Regions from separate parts of the Micromonospora sp. NPDC048887 genome, predicted to be linked through region 2. Evidence: predicted binding sites of a transcription regulator. Region 2 holds the regulator's gene; the other holds the start of a gene.
The links. The regulator HrcA, encoded in region 2, represses chaperone genes, less so after heat shock. The targets are predictions, from matches to a motif close to GGTTNGCACNCTCNNNNNGAGNGTGCNAACC.
Positions count from the first base shown of each region.

Region 1 (6,991 bases), on a different contig from region 2:
AGGCGTCGATGACCGTCGGTAGCCGCTTGCGCTGCGCGAGCGGACTGATCCCGCCGCGCACGTATCCGGTCGCCCGCTCGGCCACGGCCCGGTCCGCCATCGTCGCCCGCTTGCCGCCGGCCGCGGCGGCGAGCGCCTTCAGGTCCAGCTCACCGGTCACCGGCACCACCGCCACGGTCAGCCCGCCGTCGACCTCGGTGACGAGCGACTTGAACACCCGCTCCGGCGCCACCCCGAGCGCGGCGGCGACGAGCGCGCCGTAGTTCGGCGCGTCCGGCGAGACGTCGTAGGTGTGGGTGCTGTGCGCGATCTTCCGCTTGCTCAGCAACGCGATCGCCGGAGTGCCAGGGCCAGCCACCGGCTCAAGCTAGCCCGGCCGGGGGCCGGGCGCGAGCCGAAACCGCGTGCCGGGTCAGCCGCCGGCCGGAACCGGCCGGCAGACGAGCACTGTGGGGTCGCCCGCGACCCGGGTCAGCGTCAGGCCGGCCGCCTCGTCGCCGGACAGCCGCAGGTCACGGCGCAGCTTCTCCGGCTCCAGCGCCGACCCGCGCTTGCGGATCTCCACCCGGCCGACCCGCCGCTCCCGCAGCAGGGCGCGCAGCCGCTTCAACGAGAACGGCAGCACGTCGGTGATCTCCATACAGCGGGCGAACGGGGTGGGCCGGGCCTCGTCGGCGTACAGGTAGGCGATCGACGGGTCGGCGAGCGTGGCGTCCAGGTCGGTGGCCAGCTCGGCGACCAGGTGGGCGCGGACCACCGCCGGGTCCGGGTCGTACAGGAAGCGCCGGACCGGCCCCACCTCCGCCTCGGCCGCGCCGGTGCCGGTGAGGTGATAGGAAGGGACCCTTTTACTACCGGAGGCGTTAAGAAGGGGCCCTTCCTTCTCGCGCAGCAGGGTGGCTCGGCGGGGGACGCCGGCCAGCTCGCCGCACCAGAGCGCGGCCTCGACCAGGTCGCCGTCCACGCTCACCCACTCCGCCTCGGCGGCGGCCGGGATCAGCGCGTGGTCCAGCCCGGGCGCCACCTTGACCACTGTGCGCGGCACCCGCGCGGCCAGGCCGGTGACGAAGTCCCACGGTGGCGAGTAGGCGTTCGGGTCGAACACGCGCCGCCCGGTGCCGGCCCGCCGCCGCGCCGGATCGCAGAACACGGCGTCGACACCCGTCACGTCGAAGGCCGTGGCGTCGCCGCACTCGACAGTCACCAGGCCGGCGAGCCCGGCCGCCTCGGCGTTCGCGGCGGCCATCGCGGCGGTCAGCGGGTCGGCCTCCACCGCGTACACCCGGATGCCGGCGCGGCCCGCGGCGAGCGCGTCGGCGCCCAGGCCGCACCCCAGGTCGGCGAGCGTGGTCACGCCCGCGGCCCGCAGCCGCGCGGCCCGCCGGTCGGCGACCGCGCGGCGGGTGGCCTGCTCCAGTCCCGCCCGGGTGAGGAACATCCCGGCGGCGGCCGGGCCGAACTTGCCCGCCGCCCGGCGGCGCAGCTCCGCCTGGGTGAGCGCGGCGGCGGCGAGGTCGCCCGGGATCCCGGCCGAGCGCAGCGCGGCCGCCGCCGCCAGCGGGTCGCCGCCGGCCACCCGCCCGGCCGCGGCGAGCGCCGCCGACCCCTCGGGGGTACGCAGCACGGCGAGCTGGTCGAGATCCACGCGCCCATTCTCCCGGGCCGGTTCCGGCGCGACACGGAGGGCGACGCGTTGGCACTCTCCTTGACGGAGTGCTAGCCGAGGAATAACCTGCGATTAGCACTCTCACCCTGAGGGTGCCAACGCCCGAGCCTCGTGCCCGGGGGTTGAGCGCCAGGCGGACCGGCACCCGCGACGACGGCCCCGCCCGGTGGCATGTGGCAGATTGACGCTGGTCGGCGTGCCGGCCGGCAACGACACCAAGTACCCGGGAGGGTATGCCCGTGACTACCGCGACCAAGGTTGCGATCAAGCCGCTCGAGGACCGCATCGTGGTCCAGGCGAACGAGGCCGAGACCACCACCGCCTCGGGCATCGTGATCCCCGACACCGCCAAGGAGAAGCCGCAGGAGGGCACCGTCCTCGCTGTCGGCCCGGGCCGGATCGACGACAAGGGCAACCGCGTGCCGATCGACGTGAAGGTCGGCGACACCGTCCTCTACTCGAAGTACGGCGGCACCGAGGTCAAGTACGCCGGCGAGGAGTACCTGGTGCTCTCCGCCCGCGACGTCCTCGCGGTCATCGAGAAGTAAGCAACCGATCAGTGTCGTTGCCCCGGTCCGGCTCGCCGGGCCGGGGCAACGTCGCTTCGAAGGGATACTGATGGCGAAGATCCTCAGCTTCTCGGACGATGCCCGGCACCTGCTCGAGCACGGTGTCAACGCCCTCGCGGACGCGGTGAAGGTCACCCTCGGCCCGCGCGGGCGCAACGTCGTCCTGGACAAGAAGTTCGGTGCGCCCACGATCACCAACGACGGCGTGACCATCGCCAAGGAGATCGAGCTCACCAACCCGTACGAGAACCTCGGCGCGCAGCTGGTCAAGGAGGTGGCGACCAAGACCAACGACGTCGCCGGCGACGGGACCACCACCGCCACCGTGCTGGCCCAGGCCATGGTCCGCGAGGGCCTGCGCAACGTGGCCGCCGGCACCAACCCGACCGGCCTGAAGCGGGGCATCGACGCGGCGGCCGCCAAGGTCTCCGAGGCGCTGCTCGGCAAGGCCGTCGAGGTCTCCAGCAAGGAGTCGATCGCGCACGTCGCCACCGTCTCCGCGCAGGACGCCGCGATCGGCGAGCTGATCGCCGAGGCGATGGAGAAGGTCGGCCGCGACGGCGTCATCACCGTCGAGGAGGGCTCCGCGCTCACCACCGAGCTGGAGGTGACCGAGGGTCTCCAGTTCGACAAGGGCTTCATCTCCCCGAACTTCGTCACCGACCTGGAGGCGCAGGAGGCGGTCCTGGAGGACCCGTACATCCTGATCACCACCCAGAAGATCTCGGCGATCGAGGAGCTGCTGCCGCTGCTGGAGAAGGTCCTCCAGAACAACAAGCCGCTGCTCATCGTCGCCGAGGACGTCGAGGGCCAGGCCCTGTCGACGCTCGTGGTCAACGCGCTGCGCAAGACCGTCAAGGTCTGCGCGGTCAAGGCCCCCGGCTTCGGCGACCGCCGCAAGGCGATGCTCCAGGACATGGCGATCCTGACCGGCGCCGAGCTGGTCGCCCCGGAGCTGGGCTACAAGCTCGACCAGGTCGGCCTGGAGGTGCTCGGCACCGCCCGGCGCGTCGTGGTCGACAAGGAGAACACCACAGTCGTCGACGGTGGCGGCCAGGCCGCCGAGGTCGCCGACCGGGTCGCGCAGATCCGCAAGGAGATCGAGGCCTCCGACTCCGAGTGGGACCGGGAGAAGCTGGCCGAGCGGCTGGCGAAGCTCTCCGGCGGCATCGCTGTGATCAAGGTCGGCGCGGCCACCGAGGTCGAGATGAAGGAGCGCAAGCACCGCATCGAGGACGCCATCGCCGCGACCAAGGCCGCGGTCGAGGAGGGCACGGTCCCGGGTGGCGGCGCCGCCCTGGCCCAGATCCTGCCGGCGCTCGACGACGACCTGGGCTTCACCGGTGACGAGAAGGTCGGCGTCTCGATCGTGCGCAAGTCGCTGGTCGAGCCGCTGCGCTGGATCGCCCAGAACGCCGGCCACGACGGCTACGTCGTGGTGCAGAAGGTCGTCGGCCAGGACTGGGGCCACGGCCTCGACGCCGCCACCGGCGAGTACGTCGACCTGGCCAAGTCCGGCATCATCGACCCGGTGAAGGTGACCCGCAACGCGGTCAGCAACGCCGCCTCGATCGCCGGCCTGCTGCTCACCACCGAGAGCCTCGTGGTGGAGAAGCCGGCCGAGCCGGAGCCGGCCGCCGGTGGGCACGGCCACTCGCACGGCCACGGCCACCAGCACGGCCCGGGCTTCTGACCCGAGCAGTACGGCCCGACGTCAGGGCACACCGCCGACAGGTGGTGTGCCCTGACGCGTATGTCCTTACGGAACGCTGACGGAATTGGCAGCCGCACCGGCGGGTCGATCAGACTGGGTGCCGTGAGCACCCTCTCCCGCCGCCGCGCGGCGCTGGCCGGTGTCGTCGCCGCCGTGGTGGCACTCGGCACCGCCGAACCCGTGGCGGTCCTGACCGGTCCCCGGTCCGCTCCGCTCGTCGCCGTCGGCGGACTCGTCGTGGACCTGGTGCCCGAGTCGCTCAAGCAGTTCGCCATCGACGTCTTCGGCACGTACGACAAGATCGCCCTGCTGGTCGGTACGGCGCTGCTGCTGGCCGCCTTCGGGGCGCTGCTCGGCCTGGCGGCGGTCCGGCGCCTGGCGATCGGCCTGGCCGGCATCGCCGCGTTCGCCGTGCTCGGCGTCGCCGCCGCGCTGACCCGAGCCGGCGCGGACGCGTTCGACGCGCTGCCCTCCCTGGTCGGCGGCGGCCTGGGCGCGCTGACCCTCCGGGCGTTCGTGGCCGGTCCGCTGGGCGCCGAACCGGCGGATCGGAAGCGACCGGGACGCGACCGGTCCGACGCCGCGCGACGCGGCCGGGCCGAGACCGGACCGGCGGAACGCGACGGGGGCGAGCCGGCGGAGGGCGACCGGGTACCTGTACCTCGCGCCACGCCGCCGTCCGCGCCGCCTCCGGCGGTCGCCGCGCTCGCCCGCGAAGCAGGGACCCCGGGTGGCTGGGAGCCGGTGCGGCACGACGACGACGCGGAGTCGCGGCGGCGGTTCCTGCGCGGTGCCGGGCTGCTCACCGGCGCGGCTGCGGTGGCCGGGCTGGGCGGGCACTGGCTGGCCGGCCGGCGCGGCGTGTCGGCGGCCCGGGAGGCGGTGACGCTGCCCGCCCCTGCCGCGCCCGCCCCGCCGGTGCCGGCCGGAGCGGACCTGTCGCTGCCCCGGCTCGCGCCGTACGTCACGCCGAACCGCGAGTTCTACCGGATCGACACGGCGCTCGTGGTGCCGCAGGTCGACCCGGTCACCTGGCGGCTGCGCGTCCACGGGCGGGTGCGCAACCCGATCGAGCTGAGCTTCGACGACCTGCTGGCCCGCCCGATGGTGGAGCGGTACGTGACGCTCGCCTGCGTCTCCAACGAGGTGGGCGGCGACCTGATCGGCAACGCGCGCTGGCTCGGCGTACCGATCAGGGAACTGCTCGACGAGGCCGGCCCGGAGGAGGGCGCGGACCAGGTGGTGGGCCGCGCGGTGGACGGCTGGACCTGCGGCACGCCCACCTCGGTGCTGCGCGACGGGCGGGACGCGCTGCTCGCGGTCGGCATGAACGGTGAGCCGCTGCCGGTCCAGCACGGCTTCCCGGTGCGGATGGTGGTGCCCGGCCTCTACGGGTACGTCTCGGCCTGCAAGTGGGTGACCGAGCTGGAGCTGACCAGTTTCGCCGACTACGACGCGTACTGGGTACCGCGCGGCTGGTCGGCGCAGGGCCCGATCAAGACGCAGTCCCGGATCGACACGCCCCGGCCGCGCAGCCGCCCGGCGGCCGGCCCGGTGACAGTTGCCGGTGTGGCGTGGGCGCAGCACCGCGGCATCGGCCGCGTCGAGGTACGCGTGGACGGCGGCCCCTGGCAGGAGGCGACGCTGGCGCCGGCGGTGTCTGCGGACACCTGGGTGCAGTGGTCCTGGCGGTGGGACGCGACGCCGGGGGAGCACACGCTCCAGGTGCGGGCGAGTGACTCGACCGGTGAGACCCAGACGGAGCAGCGCGCCCCGGTCGCCCCGGACGGCGCGACCGGCTGGCACACCGTCAAGGTCACGGTCACCTGACCACCGTTGCCCCGCCCTCGAAAGAGATCTTGGAAGGAAATGGCCCTCATAGGGGCCCGAATCTTCCAAGATCTACGGGTGTCTTGACGTGAGAGACGCGCTTGAGGCGGGCGGGCTGCCGGGCGGGGCGAGACGACGCCGCGCCCCGGGGTCCGGGGCGCGGCGTCGGGGGATCGTGATCCGGGTCAGGCGACCTTGCGCTGGTCCGGCACGGCGGTGTTGTGCGGCCGGCCGAGGCGAGCCTCCAGCCGGGGGATGTCCACCTTGGTCTGGCGGCGGTCGGCCAGGTCCTCCCAGCCGAGCGCGAGCAGCCGCAGCCGCTCCGACTCGCTGAACCCGCCCCAGACGCCGTACGGCTCGCGGACGGAGAGCGCGTGGGCGGCGCACTCGGCGCGTACCGGGCAGGCGCGGCAGACGGACTTCGCGCCCATCTCGCGGCGCATCCGGGAGGAGCCGCGCTCGCCGTCCGGGTGGAAGAACTGCGCGCTGTCGCGGCCACGGCAGGCCCCGAGCCGCTGCCAGTCCCAGAGCTCGTCGATCGGTCCAGGCAGCCTACGTACGTTCGACATCAGCACCCCTCCTCCCGCGCGGCACCGCGGAGAATGTTCGTGGCCAGCTACCGGGCGGCGGTCCGCGCGGGATGCCGGTTCCGGATGAACCCCTCGGTACCCGAGCGGTCCGCGCCTCACACATCTGTGATCGAAAAGCTCGGACAGTCGGCGTCATATGCCCCATCTGTCGGAAAAGTTCGGATGATTGCCCGGAACCCCCTCCCGAGCCCACCTCCGCATGGTCTGCTCTGAGTCGGAGAGGAGACCACTGTGCGTAGTGTTCTTGTGTGCGTTCGGACACCATTGGCGGCCCAGCATCTGACCTCCGCGGCGGCGCGGCTCGGGCTGTCCGGCGTCGTCCGGACGGCCGTCTCCGATCCGGAGGTGATGCTGCGGCTCGCCGAGCGTCCGGTGGACGTGGTGCTCGCCGACACCGCGCTGACCCGCCCGGACAGCGCCGGCTTCGTCAGGCGGGTGCTCGCTCGCGCCCCGCAGGCGGCGGTGCTGCTGCTCGGCGCCGAGGAGTCGGAGTCGGCGGCGGCCACCATCAGCGCCGGAGCGCGGGGTCTGATCCAGAACGCCGACCACGACCTGACCAGCGCGGTGGCCAAGGCGCTGCTGCTGCTCTCCGCCCCCGGCCGGAGCAACAGGCACCGGGTGG
Region 1 is NZ_JBEZGA010000013.1:125,121-132,111, forward strand. It holds gene ybaK (Cys-tRNA(Pro) deacylase) at 1-358, opposite strand, end outside; gene AB0C17_RS20755 (methyltransferase domain-containing protein) at 413-1,645, opposite strand; gene groES (co-chaperone GroES) at 1,900-2,214, shown strand; gene groL (chaperonin GroEL) at 2,285-3,928, shown strand; gene AB0C17_RS20770 (molybdopterin-dependent oxidoreductase) at 4,052-5,779, shown strand; gene AB0C17_RS20775 (WhiB family transcriptional regulator) at 5,965-6,348, opposite strand; gene AB0C17_RS20780 (response regulator transcription factor) at 6,601-6,991, shown strand, end outside.
Region 1: groES (co-chaperone GroES) is a predicted target of HrcA. The motif match lies at 1,737-1,767, and genes of this name have one in related genera.

Region 2 (6,991 bases):
TGAAGGCCGAGCGGGGCGAGGCGGTACGCGCCCAGTCCCCGTTCCACCGGGTCGCCCGGCCGGAGGAGATCGCCGGGGCGGTGCACTGGCTGGCGAGCGCCGAGGCCGAGTGGGCGGCAGGCACGATCATCGACCTGAACGGCGCCTCCTACCTCCGCTCCTGACCCACCCCGACCCCGGCGATCTTGCACTTTCAGCCCCGGCAAAACGTCACAAAAGAGACGCCACGCGGGCCGAAACTGCAAGATCGACGCGTGCGGGGAGAACGCGGGTGGGGGTTACCAGTGGGTCAGGCGGGTGGCCAGGACTGTCAGGGCGGCCACGCCTGCTGTGGACGTGCGCAGGACCGTCGGGCCCAGGCGGACCGGGCGGGCACCCGCGTCGGTGAAGGTGGCCAGCTCGTGATCGGCGATGCCGCCCTCCGGCCCGACCACGAGCACGATCTCGCCGGCCGTCGGCAGGTCGACTGTGGTCAGCCGGTCCCGGGCGCCCTCGTGCAGCACGAACGCGCCGGCCGCACCGGCGATCCGGCGGGCCACCGAGGCGGTGGACTCGTCAGGTGCGCCGGCCACCACCGGCAGCCACGGGCGGCGGGCCTGCTTGGCCGCCTCCCGGGCGGTCGCGACCCACTTCTGCCGGGCCCGTTCGCCCCGCTCGCCGCGCCACTGCGCCACCGAGCGGGACGCCGCCCAGGGCACGATCTCGTCCACCCCGACCTCGGTCATCGCCTGCACGGCGAGTTCGCCCCGGTCGCCCTTGGCGATGCCCTGCACCACGACCAGCCGGGGCACCGGCGCGTCCGCGTACCCCCGGCTGGTGACCCGCAGGTCGAGCGTCCCGCGGCCGACGGCGGTGACCACGGCGGCGGCGGTGCCGCCCCGGCCGTCGGCGAGCAGCAGTTCCTCGCCGACGCGCAGCCGCTGCACGGTGGCCGCGTGGTGGCCCTCCGGGCCGTCCAGCGTCAGCGTGTCAGCGGTGGGCAGCGCCTCGACCAGGAACAGCGGGGCGGACACCTCAGGCGTGCCCGTTGAAGGCGTCGCGCATCCGGGAGAAGAAGCCGCCCTGCTTGGTCAGCTCGGCGACCTCCTCGCCGCGCGTCTTGGCGAAGTCGCGCAGCATCCGCTCCTGGTCGGCGTCGAGCTTGGTCGGGGTACGCACGTCCAGGTGCACGTAGAGGTCACCCCGGCCGGTGCCGCGCAGGTGCGGTACGCCCCGGGCGCGCAGCCGCAGCGTGCTGCCGGGCTGGGTGCCGGGCTTGACGTCGACGGCTTCCTCGCTGTCCAGCGTCTTGATGGTCAGCCGGGTGCCGAGCGCGGCGGCGGTCATCGGGACGGTGACCCGGCAGTGCAGGTCGTCGCCCTTGCGGGAGTAGACGTCGTGCGGCCGCTCGTGGATCTCGACGTAGAGGTCACCAGCGGTGCCGCCACCCGGGCCGACCTCGCCCTGCTGGGCCAGCCGGATCCGCATGCCGTCCTCGACCCCGGCCGGGATCTTGACGGTCAGCGAGCGGCGGGTACGCACCCGGCCGTCACCGGCGCACGTCGGGCAGGGGTGCGGGATGGTGGTGCCGTAGCCCTGGCAGACGGTGCACGGCCGGGCGGAGACCACCTGGCCGAGGAAGGTCCGCTGCACCGACTGCACCTCGCCCCGGCCACCGCACGCCTCGCAGGTCGCCAGGTGGGTGCCGGCGGCGGTGCCGGCGCCGGAGCAGGTGGTGCAGAGCACAGCGGTGTCGACGGTGATCGGCGCCTCGACGCCGAACGCGGTCTCGTTGAGGTCCAGTTCCAGGCGCAGGATCGCGTCCGCGCCGGGGCGGGTACGCGGACGGGGCCCCCGGCTGCCGCCCGCGGCACCGCCGAAGAACGCGTCCATGATGTCCTGGAAACCGACGAACGGACCGGCGCCGCCGGGCCCGCCCGGGCCGCCCATGCCACCGCCGCCCGGCGCGAGCGGGTCGCCACCCAGGTCGACGATCTGCCGTTTCCGGTCGTCCGAGAGGACCTCGTACGCGGCGTTGATGTCCTTGAACTTCTCCTGGGCCTCCGGGTCCGGATTGACGTCCGGGTGGAACTGCCGCGCCAGCTTGCGGTAGGCGCGCTTGATCTCGTCGTCGGAGGCGTCCCGGCTCACGCCGAGAATGCCGTAGTAGTCCCTGGCCACTGCGTTAGGTGTCCTCATGTTCGTCTCGCGTCGCTCCGGTCGTCGGCCGGAACCGGCCGTCGGCCCTGACTGGTCAGTTCTGGGCCAGCAGTTCGCCCACGTAGCGTGCCACGGCTCTCACCATGGCGATATTGCCGGGGTAGTCCATCCGGGTCGGCCCGAGCACGCCGAGACCACCGACGATCGTGCTGCCCGGTCCGTAGCCGGTGCTGACCACCGAGGCGGCCCGCAGGTTGTCGAATTCGTTCTCGTCGCCGATGAGCACCCGGGTGGTGCTCGGCTCCGTCTCGCCGATCAGCTTGAGCAGTACGACCTCTTCTTCGAGCGCCTCCAGGATGGGCCGCAGCGAACCCTGGAAGTCGAGCAGGCCACCCCGGGTGAGGTTGGCCTGCCCGGCCAGCGCGAGGCGCTCCTCGTGCCGTTCCACGAGGGTTTCCAGCAGCACTGTGGAGAGCGTCGTCATGGCCGGGCGCAGATGCGGCGCGGACTCCTCGACGAGCGCCTGCACCAGCGGCGGCGTCTCGGCGAGCTGGCAGCCGACGAGTTTCTCGTTCACCAGCCGGCGCAGGTCGGTCACGTCGTCGGCGGGCACCGGGGCGGGCAGCTCGACCAGCCGCTGCTCGACCCGGCCGGTGTCGGCGATCATGACGACCATCAGCCGGGTGGTGGAGATCGGCACCAGCTCCAGGTGGCGCACCTTGGAGCGGGCCAGGCTCGGGTACTGCACCACGGCGACCTGCCGGGTGAGCTGCGCGAGCAGCCGGACCGTGCGGTGCACCACGTCGTCCAGGTCGACGGCGCCGACGAGGAAGCGCTCGATCGCCCGGCGCTCGGCCGGGCTCAGCGGCTTGACCCGGGAGAGCCGGTCGACGAAGAGGCGGTAGCCGCGGTCGGTGGGCACCCGGCCGGCGCTGGTGTGCGGCTGCCGGATGTAGCCCTCCTCCTCCAGCACCGCCATGTCGTTGCGCACGGTGGCCGGCGAGACACCGAGCTGGTGCCGTTCGACGAGGGCCTTGCTGCCGACCGGCTCCTGCGTGGCGACGTAGTCCTCGACGATCGCGCGCAGCACGGCGAGTTTGCGGTCGTCGAGACCCATGTCCCACCTCCTGACGCAGCTCGGTCGGGCCGGCGCGCGGCATCCGCCGGGCGGCTGGCACTCGACTGTAGCGAGTGCCAGTCTACGTCGGCATCCCCGCCGACGCGACGAGCGCCTGACGGACCCGCGGTGCGGCCCGCCACACGGCCCGGCCCGATCGGCCCGAACAGCCGGTCATCGTCGGTCTGTGTCGCTCTGGTGCGAGTTGACCCGTGCACCTACCGTGGCGACCATGACTGAACCTCCTCGCCCACCGGGGGCAGGGGACTACGGACCCCAGCCCGACCCGTCGGCGCCATACGGCTCGTCGCCGGGCAGCGAACCGCCCACCGCTCCACTGTCCGGGGCTCCGGGTGCCGGCGGCTATCCCCCGCCCGGCGACTATCCGCCTCCGGGCGGCTACCCCCCGCCGGGCGGCACGCCCGGCTACGGCGCCGGCTACCCCGCCGGTGGCGGCTACGGCCCCGCCGGATACGCGAACAGCGACGAGAAGACGTGGGCCCTGGTGGCGCACTTCGGCGGCGCGGCCGGTGTCATCGTCGGCGGCGGCCTGCTCGGCTGGGTCGCCCCGCTGATCGCGATGATGACCCGGGGTCAGCAGTCGCCGACCGTCCGCGCCCACGCGGTCTCGGCGCTGAACTTCCAGATCACCTGGACCATCGCCAGCGTGCTCGCCTGGGTGATCACGGTCATCACCTGCGGGATCCTGTTCTTCGTCCCGATGCTGGTCTGGCTGGTGCCGCTGATCTTCGGGATCATCGGCGGGGTCAAGGCCAACGAGGGCGTGCTGTACCGCTATCCGATGACCTACAACTTCGTCAAGTGACACCGCCGGCCGGCCGAGGGGGCGGCCGGCCGGTGCCGGTCACGGCAGCAGGTCGCGTACCACCGCGTCGGCCAGCAGCCGGCCGCGCAGCGTCAGCACCACAAGCCCTCGCGCGTACGCCCCGGCGTCGAGCAGCCCGGCGTCCCGGGCCCGCTCGGCGCCCGTCCGGCCGCCGGCGTCCAGCACGTCCAGCGGCAGCCCGGAGGCGAGCCGCACCCGCAGCATCACGTCCTCCATGTGCTGTTCGCCCGGGCTGAGCTGTTCCCGGGCCAGTGCGGGCGAGGCGCCCTCGGCCAGCCGCGCCGCGTACGCGCTCGGGTGCTTGACGTTCCACCAGCGCACGCCGCCGACGTGGCTGTGCGCCCCCGGGCCCAGGCCCCACCAGTCGGCGCCGGTCCAGTAGAGCAGGTTGTGCCGGCACCGGGCCGCCGCCGAGCGGGCCCAGTTCGACACCTCGTACCAGGAGAATCCGGCCGCGCCGAGCGCCTCCTCCGCGGCCAGGTAACGGTCCGCCGCCACATCGTCGGAGGGGTACGGCAGCTCACCCCGGCGCATCCGCGCGGCCAGCCGGGTGCCGTCCTCCACGATCAGGGCGTACGCGCTGACGTGGTCCACCCCGGCGTCGACCACCTGGGCCAGCGAGGTGGCGAAGTCCTCTGCTGTCTCGCCCGGCGTGCCGTAGATCAGGTCCAGGTTGACGTGCTCGAACCCGGCGTCGCGGGCCTCCAGCGCGGCGGCGGCGGCCCGGCCCGCGCTGTGCCGCCGGTCGAGCACCGCGAGCACCCCCGGCGCGGCGGACTGCATGCCCAGCGAGATCCGGGTGTAGCCGGCCGCCCGCAGCGTCTTGAGCGACTCCGGGCTCACCGACTCGGGGTTGGCCTCGGTGGTCACCTCGGCGTCGGCGGCCAGCCCCCAGACGCGGTCGATGCCGTCGAGGATCCGGGCCAGGTCGTCGGCGGGCAGCAGGGTCGGCGTGCCGCCGCCGACGAACACGGTGTCCACCCGCTGCGGCGGCGAGTCGCCCAGCACCCGGGCGGCCAGCGCCAGTTCGGCCAGCACGGAGTCGGCGTACGTCTCCCGGCTCGCCCCGCCGCCCAGCTCCGCGGCGGTGTACGTGTTGAAGTCGCAGTAACCGCACCGGCTGGCGCAGAACGGGACGTGGACGTACACGCCGAAGCCGCGCGCGCCGACGGCGCGACGGGCGGTGGCGGGCAGCGATCCGTCGCGCGGGACGGGTTCGCCTTCTGGAAGGACGCCGGGCATGGCCACTAGTGTGCCCGGCATGACCTCTCCGGACGCTCTCGTGCGAGTCGCCACGGCCCGTGGGGTGACCACCCTCACCCTGGACAGCCCGCACAATCGCAACGCGCTCTCCACGCCCCTGATGACCCAGCTGCTGGCCGGGCTGGCCGACGCGGTCGCCGACGACGCGGTACGCGCGATCGTGCTCGACCACACCGGCCCGGTCTTCTGCTCCGGCGCCGACCTGAAGGAGACCGCCGCCGCGTACGCCAGCGGCACCGTGCCCGCCGGGATGCTCGGCGACGTGCTGGTGGCGGTGCGGGAATGCCCGAAGCCGGTGGTGGCGAAGGTGGCCGGCCCGGCCCGGGCCGGCGGGCTGGGCCTGATCGCCGCCGCCGACCTGGCGGTCTGCGCGCGGGAGGCGACGTTCGCGTTCACCGAGGTGCGGATCGGGGTGATCCCGGCGGTGATCTCGGCGACCGTGCTGCCCCGGCTGGGCCAGCGCGCCGCCGCCGAGCTGTACCTGACCGGCGACACGTTCGACGGCCACCGCGCCGCCGAGATCGGCTTGGTCACCGCCGCGGTGCCGGCCGACGAGCTGGACGCCGCAGTCGCGCGCTACTGCGACTCGCTCGTCAGGGGCGCGCCCGGGGCGCTGGCCGGGGCGAAGGAGCTGCTGCGCCGGCCCGCCGGGCCTGACCTGCGGGCCGAGATCGCCGAGTTGGCCGCGCTGTCCACCGGGTACTTCCTCTCCGACGAGGGACGCGAGGGCGTGATGGCGTTCCGGGAGAAGCGTCCCGCCGCCTGGGTGCCCGCCGGCGACTGAGCCGTACGGCGGGCCCCGGGTGAGCCGACCTGGGGCCCGCCGGTCGGCCGAGGCCCGCGCCGGCGGATGGGACGTACGCTTGTCGGACTGTCGGGACAGGGGGTGCGGGTGCGGACGCGAGGGGCGATCGTGGCGGCCGGTGTGGCGGTGTGCGTGCTGGCACTGCTCGCGGTCTATGTCGTGACCAAGCAGTTCGGCGAGCACCTGCGGCTGCCGCTGGCCAGCCGGACCTGCACGGTCAAGGCGGACGGCGAGGTGGTGCTCGGCGCCGACCAGATGGCGAACGCGGCCACCATCGCGGCCATCGGGATGCAACGCAGGATGCCCGAGCGGGCGGTGGTGGTGGCGCTGGCGACCGCGTACCAGGAATCGCACCTGCGCAACATCGCGCACGGCGACCGCGACTCGCTCGGCCTGTTCCAGCAGCGCCCGAGCCAGGGCTGGGGCACCCCGGAGCAGGTGCAGGACCCGCGGTACTCGGCGAACAAGTTCTACGCCGCGCTGAAGAAGGTCAAGGGCTGGGAGCGGATGCGGGTCACCGACGCCGCCCAGCGGGTGCAGCGGTCGGCGTTCCCCGAGGCGTACGAGAAGTGGGCGGACGAGTCGGAGGTCCTCACCCGGGCGCTGCTCGGCCACGCGACCGGCGCGGTGGCCTGCACCGTCTCCTCACCGCCGACGATGCGCGGCCCGGCCGCCGCCAGCGCCGTGCTGGAGAGCCTGTCGCTGGACTGGGGGCTGCCCCGGCTGCCCACGGCGACGGACCTGACCGCGCTCACCGTGCCGGCCGGTGACGACCGCAACGGCTGGCGGTACGCGCACTGGCTGGTCTCGCACGCCGACG
Region 2 is NZ_JBEZGA010000002.1:57,008-63,998, reverse strand. It holds gene AB0C17_RS03430 (SDR family oxidoreductase) at 1-164, shown strand, start outside; gene AB0C17_RS03425 (16S rRNA (uracil(1498)-N(3))-methyltransferase) at 279-1,013, opposite strand; gene dnaJ (molecular chaperone DnaJ) at 1,015-2,160, opposite strand; gene hrcA (heat-inducible transcriptional repressor HrcA) at 2,234-3,256, opposite strand; gene AB0C17_RS03410 (DUF4870 domain-containing protein) at 3,489-4,082, shown strand; gene hemW (radical SAM family heme chaperone HemW) at 4,122-5,345, opposite strand; gene AB0C17_RS03400 (enoyl-CoA hydratase-related protein) at 5,365-6,150, shown strand; gene AB0C17_RS03395 (hypothetical protein) at 6,253-6,991, shown strand, end outside.